Regions from separate parts of the Janthinobacterium woesei genome, predicted to be linked through region 2. Evidence: predicted binding sites of a transcription regulator. Region 2 holds the regulator's gene; the other holds the start of a gene.
What was found. The regulator FliA, encoded in region 2, starts transcription of late flagellar genes. The targets are predictions, from matches to a motif close to CTAAAGTTTNNNNNNNNNNNGCCGNTA.
Positions count from the first base shown of each region.

Region 1: ACQ4W6_RS06200 (flagellar protein FliT) is a predicted target of FliA. The motif match lies at 5,059-5,085, and genes of this name have one in related genera.

Region 1 covers NZ_JBNYXW010000004.1:322,453-330,341, reverse strand. Annotated here, with positions in the region: gene ACQ4W6_RS06220 (MATE family efflux transporter) at 1-1,388, shown strand, start outside; gene ACQ4W6_RS06215 (S9 family peptidase) at 1,593-3,800, shown strand; gene ACQ4W6_RS06210 (CsbD family protein) at 3,885-4,070, opposite strand; gene ACQ4W6_RS06205 (class I SAM-dependent methyltransferase) at 4,255-4,890, opposite strand; gene ACQ4W6_RS06200 (flagellar protein FliT) at 5,128-5,424, shown strand; gene ACQ4W6_RS06195 (type IV pilus assembly protein FimV) at 5,870-7,024, opposite strand; gene fumC (class II fumarate hydratase) at 7,192-7,889, shown strand, end outside.
Region 2 covers NZ_JBNYXW010000006.1:19,931-27,819, forward strand. Annotated here, with positions in the region: gene flhF (flagellar biosynthesis GTPase FlhF) at 1-1,074, shown strand, start outside; gene ACQ4W6_RS07790 (MinD/ParA family ATP-binding protein) at 1,067-1,936, shown strand; gene ACQ4W6_RS07795 (RNA polymerase sigma factor FliA) at 1,982-2,713, shown strand; gene ACQ4W6_RS07800 (flagellar motor protein) at 2,695-3,441, shown strand; gene motD (flagellar motor protein MotD) at 3,447-4,226, shown strand; gene ACQ4W6_RS07810 (translation initiation factor Sui1) at 4,278-4,640, shown strand; gene ACQ4W6_RS07815 (acyltransferase family protein) at 4,659-5,810, shown strand; gene ACQ4W6_RS07820 (flagella synthesis protein FlgN) at 6,090-6,557, opposite strand; gene flgM (flagellar biosynthesis anti-sigma factor FlgM) at 6,566-6,874, opposite strand; gene flgA (flagellar basal body P-ring formation chaperone FlgA) at 6,986-7,693, opposite strand; gene flgB (flagellar basal body rod protein FlgB) at 7,885-7,889, shown strand, end outside.

The DNA of each region.
Region 1 (7,889 bases), on a different contig from region 2:
ACACTACCTCGTTCACCCTGCCCGCCATCCGCACAGAAGTTTCCTCGCTGTGGAAGCTGGCCTGGCCCATCCTGATCGGCCAGCTGGCCACCGTCGGCATGGGGGCGGCCGACGTGGCCATGACGGGGCACACCAATCCCGAGGAGCTGGCGGCCGTGTCGCTGGGCGCGGCCATCTGGTCCATCGTGCTCATCACCGTGAGCGGCATCATGATGGCGATCAATACGCTGGTGGCGCATGAAATCGGCGCGGCGCGCCACGACAAGGTGCCGCACATCGTGCGCCAGTCGCTGTGGAAGGCGCTGGCCGTGGGCCTGGTGGCGTGTTTGCTGACGAACATGGCGGCGCTGGTGTTCGACCACCTGATGCTCGATCCTGCCGTCGCGGCCAAGGCCAAGCTGTTCGTGCACATCATCAGCTGCGCCCTGCCGCCGTTCGCCGCCTACCGCGCGCTGTACGGCTACAGCACCAGCATCAACCAGACCAAGCCCGTGATGCTCATCGCACTGGCCGCGCTGGGCCTGAACATCCTGATCAACTATCTGCTGATCTACGGCCACTGGGGCTTGCCCAAGCTGGGCGGCATCGGCTGCGCCGTGGCCACCACCTGCTGCGTGTGGATGATGCTCGTGGCCATGCTGGCCTGGATCAAATACGCGCCCGCCTACCGTCCCACCTACCCGTTCACGCACTGGGAATGGCCGCAAGTGGCGTCCATCGGCCCCATGCTGCGCCTGGGCCTGCCCATCGGCGTGACTTATTTTGCCGAAGTGAGCGCGTTTGGCGTCATCAGCCTGCTGGTAGCGCGCTTCGGCGTGATCCAGGTATCGGCGCACCAGATTGCCCTCAATTTCTCGTCCGTCGTCTTCATGGTGCCGCTCACCTTCGGCATCGCGCTGGTGACGCGCGTGGGCCATGCCGTGGGCGAAGCCAATTTGCGCCGCGCCCGCTTCATCTCGTGGGTGGGCGTGGCCATGTCGCTGACGGCGGCCATCGTCTCGGCCACCATCATCACCGTCTTCCGCCACCAGATCGCGCAAGCGTATACCTCCGACCCGCAGGTACAGGCGCTGTGCGCGCAGCTGCTGCTATTCGCCGCCCTGTTCCAACTGTCCGACGCGACGCAGGTGGCCACCTCGTGCGCGATTCGCGGCTACAAGGTGACGCGCCAGCCGATGCTGATCCAGCTGCTGGCCTTCTGGGGCTTCTCGCTGCCCATCGGCTATGTGCTGGGACTGGCGCCGGCCGGCTTCATCTGGTCGCCGGCCGAGCCGATGGCCGCCGCCGGTTTCTGGATCGGCCTGGTCACGGGATTGACGGTGGCCGCCGTGCTGCTGACCTGGTATCTGAACCGGCTGTCGCTGCGCCGGCTGCACGAAGGCCATTGAATGAACAGGCGGCGCGCAATGAATGCGCGCCGCCTGCCCTGCTTGACCATACAAAGCATCAGCATCCTTCAGTTTCCGCCAAAGTAAAGTAGGCAATCCCCGGCTTATTCCGTGGCCTGCCCTATCGCATTAAACGCCGTGCTCTGGTATCGTTTGCCGTCAAGAATTGTTCTTGACCAATCTTTTACCATCACCGAGACATCCATGCGTTTTATTCTTTGTTTTCTGGCCGCGATGGCCAGTGTTCCCGCATCGGCTGAAAAGCTGACCCTGGAACGCATCCACGCCGATCCTGCGCTGGCCGGCCCCGGCGTGCGCAATCTGAAGGTCTCGCCCGACGGCGAGCGCGTCACGTTCCTGCGCGGCCGCACCGACAACCAGTTCCAGCTCGACCTGTGGGAATTCAAGCTGAAGGACAAGAGCACGCACCGCCTGGTCGATTCCAAGGCGCTGGTGCCGAATGAAACGATTTCGCCCGAAGAGCAGGCGCGCCGCGAACGCGAGCGCACGGCCAGCCTGAACGGCATTCTCAGCTACAGCTGGTCGCCCGATGGCAAGCAGCTGCTGGTGCCGCTGGCCGGCAATCTGTACCTGGTCGATGCGGCCCACCCGGACAAGGCGCGCCTGGTCGCCAAGGGCAATGTTCTCGATCCGAAAATCTCGCCGAAAGGCCGCTACGTGTCGTTTGTGCGCGATCAAAACATCTATGTGATCGACCTCAAGACGGACAAGGAACGCCAGCTGACGACCGACGGCAAGGGCACCATCCACAACGGCGAAGCTGAATTCGTGGCGCAAGAAGAAATGGCCCAGCGCACCGGCTATTACTGGGCCCCGGACGATAGCGCCATCGCGTATAAACGCTATGACGAAGCGCCCGTGCCCGTGGTGCGCCGCTTCGAAATCTTCGCCGACCGCACCGACGTCGTCGAGCAGCGCTACCCGGCCGCCGGCGACCCAAACGTGCTGGTGCAACTGCTGATCGTATCGCCTGAAACGGGCGTGCAGCGCCAGGTGGACCTGGGCACGAACCCGGACATTTACCTGGTGCGCGCCGACTGGAGCGCGGACAGCCAGTCGCTGGTTTACCAGCGCCAGTCGCGCGACCAGAAGACGCTCGACTTGATCGCCGTCAATGCTGCCACCCTGGCGCAGCGTACCTTGCTGACAGAGACATCGACAACCTGGGTCAGCATCCATGACGACCTGCGCTTCCTAGCCAACGGCCAGTTCCTGTGGTCGTCCGAGCGCACGGGCCACAACCATCTGTACCTGTACGACATGAGCGGCAAGCTGCTGCACCCGGTGACCTCCGGCGCATGGGGCATCGACAGCGTGCTGGCGGTGAACCAGAAAACCGGCAAGGTGTTCGTTGCCTCGAACCGCGACGCCGTGATCGACAAGCAGACCTACGCCCTGGCGCTCGATGGCAGCACGGCCGACAAGCCGCAGCGCGTGACCCGCGCCGATGGCTGGCACGACACGACCTTTGCCAGCAACGGCGCCGTCTTCGTCGATACGTATTCCGACCCGGCCACGCCGCCGCAAGTGAGCATCCACCGCCAAGACGGCACGATGGTGGGCTGGCTGGAAGAAAATGCGCTCAACGCCAGCCACCCATACGCGAAATACAAGGCCGATCATTTGCCGACGGAATATGGCACGCTGAAATCGAACGATGGCCAGACCCTGTATTACTCGCTGCTGAAACCGTCGAACTTCGACGCGGGCAAGCGCTACCCAGTCTTCCTGTCGACCTATGGCGGCCCGCACTCGCAGCACGTGGCGCGCCGCTGGGGCAACAACTTCGACCAGTACATGGCGCAGCAGGGTTTTGTCGTCTTCCGCCTGGATAACCGTGGTTCCTCGCGCCGCGAGCGCGCCTTCACGGACGCGATTTATCGCAACCTGGGCAAAGCGGAAGTGGCCGATCAACTGGTCGGCATCGACTGGCTGGGCAAGCAAGGCTTCGTCGACCCGAAACGCATCGGCGTGTTTGGTTGGAGCTACGGCGGCTTCATGACCCTGCGCCTGCTGTCCGCCGCATCAGACAAGATCGCCATGGGCGTCTCGGTAGCGCCCGTGACCGACTGGTCGCTGTATGACACCCATTACACTGAGCAGTTTCTCGGCATGCCGAAGGAAAACGTGGATGGCTACCAGAAGAGCACCGTGTTCGCCCACCTCGACGGCTTGACTTCGCCGCTGCTGCTGGTGCACGGCATGGCCGACGATAACGTGCTGTTTACCAACAGCACGCGCTTGATCGACGCGCTGGTCAACCGTGGCGTGCAGTTCGACCTGATGACGTATCCGGGCGCCAAGCACGGCATCTCGTCGCGCGCGGGCCAGCGCCACGTGTACAAGAAAATCGAAACGTTCTTCAAGCAAAACCTGGGTGTGGCGAAGTAAGTTTGACCTGCATCCAGTAGAAATCAAATAAAAACCGCCGCCTGTCTCGCGACAGGCGGCGGTTTTTTTATGCTTGCGCCAGAATTACGGCTTGCGCGTGACCGTTTCTACGGCATCTTTCACATCGCCAACTTTCTTTTGTACCTTGCCTTCGACCTGGTTTGACAGGCCCTTGGCTTGCTGTTCTTCGCTGCCGACCAGTTTGCCAGCTTGTTCCTGGATTTTACCGCCGACTTCCTTCAGCTTACCTTCGACTTGATCTTTGTTCATGATGACATCCTCACTGTAGTTGGTACCTCTGTGGTCCGGCCTCAGGGGCCGGCACTGCGGCTCACACGCCAGTTCAAAACTGCTTGCTGCGTGTCGATGAGTCCATACTACGCCCGATGTCGCAAAGACTATGTACGCTTCCTAACACATGCTCACTGCAGGTACTCCAGCCCTACTCCAACGCTTACAGCGCCTTGCGCCACACCGTCGCCAGCCACGGCTGTTGCTCGCGCGGCAAGCCTGGCGGCCGGTAATATTGCTCGATCAGGCTAAAACCGGCCGCCTGCACATACGCGGCCCAACGTTCCTCGTCATGGTAGCTGCCATAGCGCGCGCCGTTCCAACCCTCCTGGTTGTGGCCGCGCGGATTCGAGCTGAACAGCACGCCGCCCGGTTTCAGGCACGCATGCAGCGCGCGCAGCACGCCCGGCAAGGCGGCGCTGGGCACGTGGAACAGCACGGCATTGGCGAAGACGCCGTCGAACTGCGCGGCGGGCAGGTCGAGGTTGACAAAATCCTGCTGCCATACGCTGCAGCCGCTGTAGGCGCGCGCCATCTCGACGAAACGCGGGCAGCCATCGACGCCCGTCGCATGGTGGCCCATGGCGGTGAACGCCTTCAAGTCACGGCCCGGGCCGCAGCCCAGGTCAAGAAGCTCCAGCGGAGCGGGCTTATTGATGGCATGCAGCAGCGCATCGATATTCTGGCTGACATCGTGGTCGCGCGTGCCTTCAAAAAACTGCTCGGCGCTGGCGTCGTAATGGGCCAGCGTGCGGCTGGTGATGGCGTGGATGGGGTCTTGCGGTGGGTTCGGCTTCATGGCGCTCCTCATAGATAGCAGCATTTTACGGTGTTGGCGCGCGCTTGTTGCGCAGGTGCTGCTGCGCTCGGCCGGCATAGCCAAGCGAGCATCCATGCAGGTTGTCAGGCGATTCTGGCAAGCCAGGACACTCTTTTGAAATTATTGACACTTTTTTTCAAAAAAACCCTCAAGTTCCGAATGCGGCTGCCGTTAATCTAGACAAGCGGTAATCCATTCACTTTCACGGGTGTGCTCATGACCTCCAACGACGTTCTCTCGATGTACGAAAATATTGCAGGACTGACCAATAACATGGTTGCGGCCGCACGTACGAACGACTGGAATGGCTTGAATACCCTGGAAAACCAGTGCGCCAGTGCCGCCAGCGCCGCCCTGCCAGGCAGCGTGCCTGCCCTCGCTGGCGCCGCACGCCTGCGCAAGATCGATTTATTGAAGCAAATCCTGGCGAATGACCGCGAAATCCGCACCATCACGGAACCATGGATGGCGCAACTGGCCAGCGTGATGCCGGCATCGCGCGCCTGCATGTAAGACGGGACGGCCACGGCGCATACAAGAAAAGCACCCGCGGGTGCTTTTTTTACGTCTGCCGCCATGGCAAGGTGCGCTGCCGTGGCACGCTGCGGCGCGCTACGCGCAATACATTATTTACAAGAGGGGGGGGGGAATTTGGAAGGCGAACCCCAGGTATCTCCTGGCGTCGCCTCGCTGCCGGTTGCATCCGGCGTCCGCGAGCACATCGTTGGCATCGCAGACCGCTTCCAGACCCAGGCGTTTATGCAACGCTACACCTGTTTTCCGCGCCACACTATCGTTGGTGGCTGCGCCAGGCTGGGACTGTTTTGTCGTAGAGCAAGTCCACTGAATTAATTATATCGCCATCTTTAAAAAATTAGCAACACCGCTGCAGCGTTTTTCATGCATTTTTCTCAATATCTTTTTTTAGATCAAATTTTTTCGCGACTTGACCGCATGGCTAGCGCGAAAACGGTGCTGCCACGGACTCGCCGCCCGCCGCTTCCGCCTCATTCACTTCCATCGCCACCGCCTCCGTCAGGACGGGCACCTGCTTCTTGCGTCGGAACGGCTTGCGCAGCAAGACCCAGTATTTCGACGGCGCCGCTGGCTCACCCGCCTCCTTACGCTTGCGCAAGACATACACGATGAACGCCGTCAGCAACAAAAATGCCACTGTGCCACCCCCCAGCCACAGCAAACCATTGCCGCCCGCTTTCTGCTCGGCAACTGGTGGCGGCAAAGGCCTGGGCTTGGCATGCGCTGGCGCAGCATCACCCGGCACGGCGGCGCGCGCTACAGCCGTGGCAGGCAGCGCCAACGCTTGCTGCAGGACGCCGATCTTGCCTTCCAGTTCGCCCAGCTTGTCGTTGAGGGCCGCGTTTTTCTGGTCCAGCACCAGGCAAGCTACAGCCTGCCCCTGCCCCTGTCCCAGTCCCTGCGCTGCATTGGCCTGCGGCGCGCATGCCGCCACCGGCGCGGCAGGACGGCGCAGCGCTGGCGCACGCACGGCCATGGGCGGGCGGACTGCCTGAACCGCGCTACGCGGCATGGCGGGCGGCGCAACAAACACGCTGGCAGGGCGCAGCAGTCCTGCGGCACGCGCGCGCGCCGCCAGCGCGGCGGCATCGGGCGCTGCGGGAGATTCTGGCACTATTGGCGATACTGGCAATATTGGCGCTGGCGCAGGCTTGAGCGGTGCGATGGCCGCCGCTGGCGCAGGCGTCAGCCACAACGTTGCCAGGCGCACGATGGCGCTGCCGCCATTGCCCAGCAACAAGTACATATGCACGTGGCCAGCCCGGATCGCCTGCTGGGTACTCACGCGCACATAGCGGCGCCCATCGCGCTCGACCGGCGTGACAGTCAATGCCTGCAGGGCCGTATCCATGCTGATGCCGCCGCCCCGGTACACATCGGGCGAGGCGAGGCGCACGGCCACGCCGTTCACTTCCCCGGGCGCCAGGGCCGTCAATTCGATCTCGGCCAGCAGAGGCTGGCCCACATGCGACAGCACCGTCACCTCACCCAGTTCGGCCGCCATGGCAGGCGGCAACGCCAGGCTGGCGGCGGTGCACGCGATCAGGGTCCAACGGTTAAAGACGTTACTTGGCATGGACTGATCGCTTTGATAATAAATAATGGGAACTCGCCTGTCTTTAACGGCAGGAAATCGCAGAAATGTAGCCAGGCCAGGAAAAAATGATGCAATACAGCATCATCCTGTGCCTTTTTGGCGCCTGGAGTACACTCGATCCACCCACCATCGATGAAAGAGATGCCATGAGCAGCAGAATCGAACGCGACAGTTTTGGCCCGATCGACGTAGCCGCCGAGCGGCTTTGGGGAGCGCAAACGCAGCGCTCGCTTGAGCACTTCCATATCTCCACGGAAAAGATGCCACCCGAACTGATCGCCGCCCTGGCCACCGTCAAGCGCGCGGCCGCCCACGTCAACCTGGACCTGGGCTTATTGGATGGCAAGAAGGCTGTGGCCATCACGCAGGCGGCCGATGAAGTGCTGGCCGGCAAGCATGACGCCGAGTTCCCCCTGGCCGTGTGGCAGACGGGCTCTGGCACGCAAAGCAATATGAACATGAATGAAGTACTGGCCAACCGTGGTTCCGAACTGATCGGCGGCTTGCGCGGCGCCGAGCGCTTGCTGCACCCGAACGACGACGTCAACCTGGGCCAGTCCTCGAACGACATCTTCCCCACCGCCATCCACGTGGCGGCTGCCTTGGCCGTCGCCAACAGCGTCTTGCCACCGCTGCGCCAGCTGCGCGCCACGCTGGACGCGAAGGCCACGCAATTTGCCGACATCGTCAAGATCGGCCGCACCCACCTGCAAGATGCGACGCCGCTGACCCTGGGCCAGGAATTTTCCGGCTACGTGGCGCAGCTGGACTTTGCCGAGCACATTATCACCGCGTCCCTGCCGCCGCTGCTGCAACTGGCCGCCGGCGGCACGGCCGTGGGCAC
Region 2 (7,889 bases):
GCGCCCCGTCCTGCCGCGCCGCGCCAGGCAGCTGGCGAGCCAGTGGACATGGCCCGCATGCAGCAGATGATGGCCAGCGCGCTGGCGCATGTGAAGGACAACGCCGCCGCCGAGATGAGCGGCATGATGAATGAAATCCGCGCCATGCGCGGCATGATGGAAACCCAGCTGGCGGAAATCTCGTGGGGTTCGACGCAGCAGCGCGAGCCGCAAAAAACCGTGGTGCTGCGCGAAATGCTGGCCGCCGGTTTTTCGGCCAGCCTGGCACGCTACCTGATCGACAAGCTGCCGGCCGGCCTGGACGGCGCACAAAGCATGCGCTGGATCAAGACCGTCCTCAGCCGTAACCTGAATGCTGTGGCCAATGAAGACGCCATGCTGGAGCAGGGCGGCGTGTTTGCGCTGGTGGGACCTACCGGCGTGGGCAAGACCACCAGCACGGCCAAGCTGGCGGCGCGCTGCGTGATGCGCCACGGCCCGGAAAAACTGGCCCTGATCACCACCGACGCCTACCGTATCGGCGCGCACGAACAACTGCGCATCTACGGCAAGATCCTCGGCGTGATGGTGCATTCGGTGAAGGATGAAGCGGACTTGCGCATCGCCCTCAGGGAACTCAAGAACAAGCACACGGTGCTGATCGATACGGTGGGCGTGAGCCAGCGCGACCAGATGGTGACGCAGCAGGTGGCCATGCTGTCGGGCGCCGGCGCCGAGGTGAAACGCCTGCTGTGCCTGAACTCGACGGCAACGCAGGAAACCTTGAACGAAGTGGTGCGCGCCTACCAGGGCAGCGGCCTGGCCGGCTGCATCATGACCAAGCTCGATGAAGCGGCCTCGATCGGCAATGTGCTCGACGTGGTGATCCGCCAGAAGCTGAACCTGTTTTATGTGTCGAACGGCCAGCGCGTGCCGGAAGACCTGCACCTGGCCGACCGCGGCTACCTGATCGACCGCGCCTTCAAGCTCAAGCGCGATACGGCGGCGACGCAGTTTTCGGACGCCGAACTGCCGCTGCTGATGGCGCAGGCGGCTGCCCGCAACAATGAAGCGCGCGGGGTGCACCTTGGCTAATTTCGATTTCGACCAGGCCGAAGGCCTGCGCCGCATGCTGGCCGGCCCGCAGCCGCGCGTGATGACGTTCTTGTCGGCCACGCCGCAGGACGACAAGGGCGCCATGCTGGTGAACCTGGGCGCCTCGCTGGCGTATGGCGGCAATGAAGTGCTGCTGGTGGACGCCAGCGGCGGCAGCGATGGCGTGGCCTCGCGCCTGGGATTGGCGCACGGCGCCAGCCTGCTCGACGTGGCGCGCCAGCAGTGCGGCCTGAACCAGGTGATCCACCAGGTGCCGCAGGGCTTTGGCGTGGCCTACCTGGGCGTGGGCGCGCGCAACCATCTGATGGATAGCGCGGACTATGCGGGCGATGACGACACGCGCCGCCTGGGCAAGACCTTCGAGGTGATGGCGCGCCAGAGCGGCATCGTGCTGGTCGACGGCGTGGTGGCGCAGCAGGGCGACTGCTTCCCCGTACCGCTGATGGCCTCGTCCGACATCGTGGTGCAGGTGTCGACCAGCGCCACCTCGATCAAGGCGGCCTACTGCCTGGTCAAGCGCCTGAGCCAGGAATTGGGACGGCGTCCGTTTGGCATTCTTGTCACCGGCGCTTCCGAATCCGAGGCAAAAGTGGTATACGATAATATGGCGCAGGCGGCGAGCCGTTACCTGGCCGTGAAACTGACTTCGATGGGGTCGGTGCCTGCCGACGAGTATTTGCACCGCGCGGCGCGGCTGGGCCGCAGCGTGGTCGATGCCTTTCCGCTGGCGGGGGCATCGGTGGCCTTTCGCGCACTGGCCGAGCGGCTGGTGCGTTCGGCGGCGCCGGTGCTCGGTTCGACCTTGTGCCAGACGGGGAGTGCACACCATTTCAGCGCCTGAATCCATTCGTAGCACCCGATAAGCATCTACAATAATAAGCAGCCTATGTACACGGTCAAAGGGAAATCGAACAAGGACTATTTGCTGACGGAGCATATTCCGCTGGTGAAGCGTCTGGCGCACCACATGAAGGCGAAATTGCCGCCTTCGGTCGAGGTCGATGACCTGATCCAGGCCGGCATGATCGGCCTGCTGGACGCCATCAGCCGCTATGAAGAAACGCATGGCGCGCAGTTCGAGACGTATGCCGTGCTGCGCATCCGCGGCGCCATGCTCGATGAATTGCGCACCAGCGACTGGCTGCCGCGCAGCATGCGCCAGAACATGCGCAAGATCGAAGAGGCGATGAGTACCCTGCAGCAGCGCCTGGGCCATCCGCCGACGGAGTCGGAAGTGGCCAAGCTGCTGAAAATGTCGCTGCATGACTACCAGGAAATGCTGGGCGACGGCGGCGGCCACCAATTGGTGTACTACGAAGATTTTCATGACCCTGACGGCAATGACAGCTTCCTCGACCGCCATTGCGTGGACGAAGACAGCGACCCATTACGTTCCCTGCTCGATACCGATTTCCGGCAATCCGTGATCGATGCCATCGACGCGCTGCCGCCACGCGAGAAAATACTCATGGGCCTGTATTACGAAGAAGAGCTGAACCTGAAGGAGATCGGCGCAGTGATGGGCGTGTCCGAATCGCGCATCTCGCAGCTGCATACCCAGGCCGTCGCGCGCCTGCGCGCAACCTTGAGGGAGCAGGCGTGGACTGGTCCAGCGTAATCGGGCTGGCGCTGGCGCTGGCGGGCCTCTTGGTCGGCCAGGCACTGGAAGGCGGCAAGATGGCCTCGCTGCTGCAGCCGGCCGCCTTTGCCATCGTCATCGTCGGCACCTTCGGCGCCGTGCTGCTGCAAACGCGGCTGCGCACCTTCGTGCGCGGCCTGGAAATGCTGCGCTGGGTGTTTTTGCCGCCGTTTGATGCGCGCGCCGCGCTGGCACGCGACATCGGCCAGTGGAGCCTGACGGCGCGCCGCGACGGTCCGCTGGCGCTCGAACGCCTGATGGAAAACACGGCCGACCGTTTCAACGCCAAGGGCTTGCGCATGATCGTCGACGGCATCGCGCCCGACAAGCTGCGCCAATTGCTCGACGTGGAAATCTCCGCCTACGAAATGGCCGAGCGCCAGGCCGTCAAGGTGTGGGAGTCCGCCGCCGGCTATTCGCCCACCATCGGCATCCTGGGCGCCGTACTGGGCCTGATCCATGTGATGGAAAACCTCACCGACCCAAGTAAGCTAGGCAGCGGCATCGCCGTCGCCTTTGTCTCGACCATCTATGGCGTGGGCCTGGCCAATCTGCTGTTCCTGCCGGTGGCAAATAAACTCAAGGCCATCGTCACGCGCCGCGTGCTGCAGTATGAAATCACGGCCGCCGTGCTGTACGACATCGCCACCGGCGACCATACGCGCATCATCGAAGAGCGCGTGGCCAGCCTGCTGCACGAGTACTGAGCATGATGCGGCGCGCACGCAGGAAGTATGACGAAGAGCCGGACAACCAGGACCGCTGGCTGATTTCCTACGCCGACTTCATCACCCTGCTGTTCGCCTTTTTTGTCGTCATGTATGCGATTTCGCAAGTCAACGAAGGAAAATACCGCGTCTTCCAGAACGCCATCGGCCAGGCCTTCAGCCTGGACAAGGGCGCGCCGCCCATCATCATGGAAGCGCCGCAGGCCATCGCGCTGCCGAACCCGGCCCTGAAACGCCGCACGGAAGCCCTGCGCCGCGAGCGCGAACACATGACGCGCCTGGCGCAGGACCTCACGTCCACGCTGGCGCCGCTGGTCAAGGAAGGCAAAGTGCGGGTCACGCAGACGAGCCGCGGCGTGAGCGTGGAAATCAACGCCAGCGTGCTGTTCGACCCGGGCGCGGCGCGCCTGACGGCGGAATCAGACCAGGCCCTGCGCGCCGTGGCGGTGCTGCTCAAGGACGACACGCACGCCGTACAGGTGGAAGGGCATACGGATATCTCGCCGATCAGCAATTCCAGCTTTGCCTCGAACTGGGAATTGTCGGCCGCGCGCGCCAGCGCCGTGGTGCGCCTGTTCATTGCCAGCGGCGTGCAGGCGTCGCGCCTGACGGCCGTGGGCCACGCCGACAACATCCCCGTGGCGCCGAACGCCACGCCGGAAGGGCGCGCGCGCAACCGCAGGGTCGCCGTAACGATCCTGTCGGGCATCCCGGAAACGGTGACGGAAGTGCCGACCGCGCCCCCTGTAGCGCCTGCCAACTGAACGCCGCCGCTTGGTACAATCGCGGCCTGTCCATTCTTTTATCTCTCCATCATGAAAAGCAGTTCCCAGGGCGGTCTTGTGTATTCCACCGAAACGGGCCGCATGTGCCCCGCTTGCCGCCAGCCGCTGGCGCAGTGCGCCTGCAAGGCGACAGCGAAGGCGGCGCCTGCTGGCGACGGCGTGGTGCGCGTGTCGCGCCAGACCAAGGGCCGTGGCGGCAAGAGCGTCACCGTGGTCAAGGGCTTGCCGCTGGACGCCATCGCCCTGGCCCTGCTGGGCAAGCAGCTGCGCACCCAGTGCGGCTCGGGCGGCACCGTCAAGGATGGCGTGATCGAAGTGCAGGGCGAGCATGTCGATGCCATCCTGGCCGCGCTGCTCAAGCTGGGCCACCAGCCGAAGAAGGCCGGCGGCTAAGGCCTGCCGCCGGTGCGCATGGTGCTTCCTGTCCCGTACGCATCGCGCCTGCCCGGCCTCGACTTGCTGCGTGCGCTGGCCATCGTCTGGATCATGCTGTACCACCTGGAAAGCTATGGCGTGCGTTTGCCCGGCCCCATCGTGGCTTACGGCTGGATGGGCGTGGACCTGTTTTTCGTCCTCAGCGGCTACCTGATCGGCTGGCAATTGCTGCGCCCGTGGGCCGCTGGTGCGCCGTCCGCGTGGTGGCCGTGGTGGCGGCAATTCATGTTGCGTCGCAGCCTGCGCATCCTGCCCGCCTATCTGGCCGTGCTGGCGCTGTATGTGTTGCTGCCCGCGTCCGGCGAGGCGGCCGTCATGCGGCCGCTGTGGCAATTTCTCACTTTTAGCGTGAACCTGTTTCCCGCAAGCATGGATGCGCGTGCCTTCTCGCACGCCTGGTCGCTGTGCGTGGAAGAGCATTTTTATTTGCTGCTGCCACCTGTCGCGTGGTGGCTGGCGCGCCGGCCCGCAGCGGGCAAGACGGTGGCCGTGGCGCTGGGGATATTGCTTGCTGGCATGCTGCTGCGGGCCTGGCTGTGGCGGCAGGAACTGGCGCCTCTGGCGGGGCAGGGGGCATATGTCGAACGCTTCATCGCACTGGTCTATATGCCCAGCCCGACCCGCCTCGATGGATTGTTGATGGGCGTCATGCTGGCCGTCACGCGCGGTTTTCGTCCCGCATGGTGGACATGGCTGATGGTGCGCGGCCCCATGTTGCTTGGCCTGGGGGCGGTTGGCTTGGCGGCGGCCATGTGGCTGCTGCGCGGCGTGCCCGGCTATGCCGCCATCGTCTTCGGTTATCCCCTGCTGTCGTGCAGCCTGGCGTGCCTGGTGGCTGGCTGCATCAGCGAACGCACCTGGCCCGGCCGCTGGCGCCTGCCCGGTGCCGCAACCCTGGCCACGCTGGCGTTCAGCCTGTACCTGACGCACAAGCAGGTGTATCACGCGCTCGATGCGTATCTCGGCGACTGGCTCGGTACATCGGCCGTGCTGGCGTTTTGCGCCTACAACGGCGCAGCCCTGCTGGCGGCAGCAGCGCTGTACTGGCTGGTGGAGCGGCCGGCCTTGCGGCTGCGCACACGCTGGCTTGTGCCTGTGCCAGTGCATGGCTTGCAACAATTGGCGTAATTTGGCGTAATTTGGCACCATGCTGCCGGGCTATGATGGCGTCGCGCCTGCCCATGTGCTGCAGGCCATGCCATGAGGAGCGATGCACGGATGCTGAAAGCGATTATCTTGCCGCTGCCACGGCTGGCGTTCAACCTGGCCGCGTTGCGGGCGCGCATGGCAGCGCGCCCCATGCGGTGGGCCACCTGTCTGGCGGCATGCTTGCAACAATGGCTTACTGCTGTGCCTGCCGCTGCTGTTTCCTGCGCTGGCGTGAGATGACTGTCGACGCCGAGGGGATCAGCCGATGACCACGCGCCGGTTCGTCGTATTTGTTGTTGCCTGGCCGCTGGGGCCGTAGAAGTTGCCGCTCTGGGCCGTGGGGCGCATGGCATTGAGGGCGCCTTGCGTGTGCAGCATGTGCTTGTTGACGAGCAGGCTGTTCAGGCGGTTTTGCTCTTTCGCTTCGCGCGTGGTGGCCAGCAGGGCTTGCCACAGGGGCGCCGCTTCGGCTGCGCCGGCGCCGGCCAGCCAGTCTTCCATGCCTGCTTCGGCGGCCGTGAAGCCCGCTGCCGCCAGGGCCTGGTGGCGTTGCGCCGCCAGCTGGCTCAATTGTCCTACGAGTGCCGTCTTGCGCACGGTGAGTTCCGTGATTGCATCGATGTCAGCGGCAACCAGATGCCGCTGTTCTTCTTTCATCAATGCCAGCAATGTGGTCATGAGCTGTTGCTCGTCGCGCAGGCTGGAAAACGGAGTCACTGATTGCATGGGGGAACCTATCTATTTCGTGAGTGCAGCAAGTCCTTGACTGTATCCAAGAGACCGTCCGCTACTTTTTCAGAGTTGACCTGAAACTGGCCGTCGGCGATCGCCAGCTTGATGCGTTCGACCTTTTTCGTGTCGAACACGGCGCCGCTGCCGGCAGTTGCACTGGCCGCTAATGCCTGTCCTTGCGGCGACAGGCGTACATTGTCCGACGTCGTCGGTGTTGCCTGGGCTTTCTCGGTATTGCGGGCGCCGGAGGTATTGGCCGGCGCTACCGGCAGGCCGGGATTGCTTTTAATCGTGTTGTCGGTAATTTTCACAGCGTGATCCTCGTCTGGTCGAAGTCAAAAAACTCCGGGATATGTGTCATTATCGGCACCTTTCGCCGAAACTTTAGTGCGCCAGACCACAATATCGCTATCCATCCGTGTTTAAAAAGCCACCTCCACCATGCCGCCCGCCCGCGCCACGCCGCTGATCTGCTGGCCGCTCTGCGTGCGTACCTGTACTACCTGGCCGTCGCCGGCGCTGCCGATGGCGCGTCCTTCTGATGCCACCTGGAAACCGTTGCCATTGGAAACGACACGTACCAGCTGGCCTTGCATCACCACCGGCTTGCGGCGCAGCGTATCGAGGCGCATCGGCGTGCCCGGTGGCAATGAAATATTCGTGCTGGCGCCCACTACCTGGGCCATGTCGGTGGCGATGCCTGCCGGCAATGCCGCCAGGTCGCCCTGCAGCGTCACCAGCTGGCTGGCGTCGATGGCTTGTCCTTGCGCCAGCGGCACGGCGCTGGCCACGTAGTCGCCGACGACGGCCACGTTTGCTTGCAGATAGATGGTCCAGTTGGCTGGCGCCGTGCAGCGCACGCCCACGGTGGTCTTGCCCCAGGCACGGGCGCCGGGGGCCATGAATGCTTGCGGCGCAGGACAGGCGGCCAGGTTCAGGCGCGGATCGACGGCGCCAACCGTGATGCTGACCTTGCCCGGCAAGCCATTGCTTTGCACTTGCAGGAATTGCTCCACGCTGTTGCGCAACGCTTCCGGCGTCTGGCGCCCGGCACTTTGCGCCTGCGCCAGCGGCGCAGCGGTGCTCAGTGCGGCGGCAAGAGCGAGAAGGAAAGCAAGCGGTGTTTTCATGGTGATAGGCCTCTGGAATACTGCCATGATAGTGCGCGCCGCCCCGTTCGAAGCGCCGATTAAGGGGTAAAAGTGCAGTCTGATCCTGCGATGGTCTTGCCAGCTGGCACCGTACTATGTTTCCTGTCATCACTATACCGCCATCCTTCCGCCATCTCAGGCGCCAGTGGCAGATCTTTCCGGAGCCTGACATGAT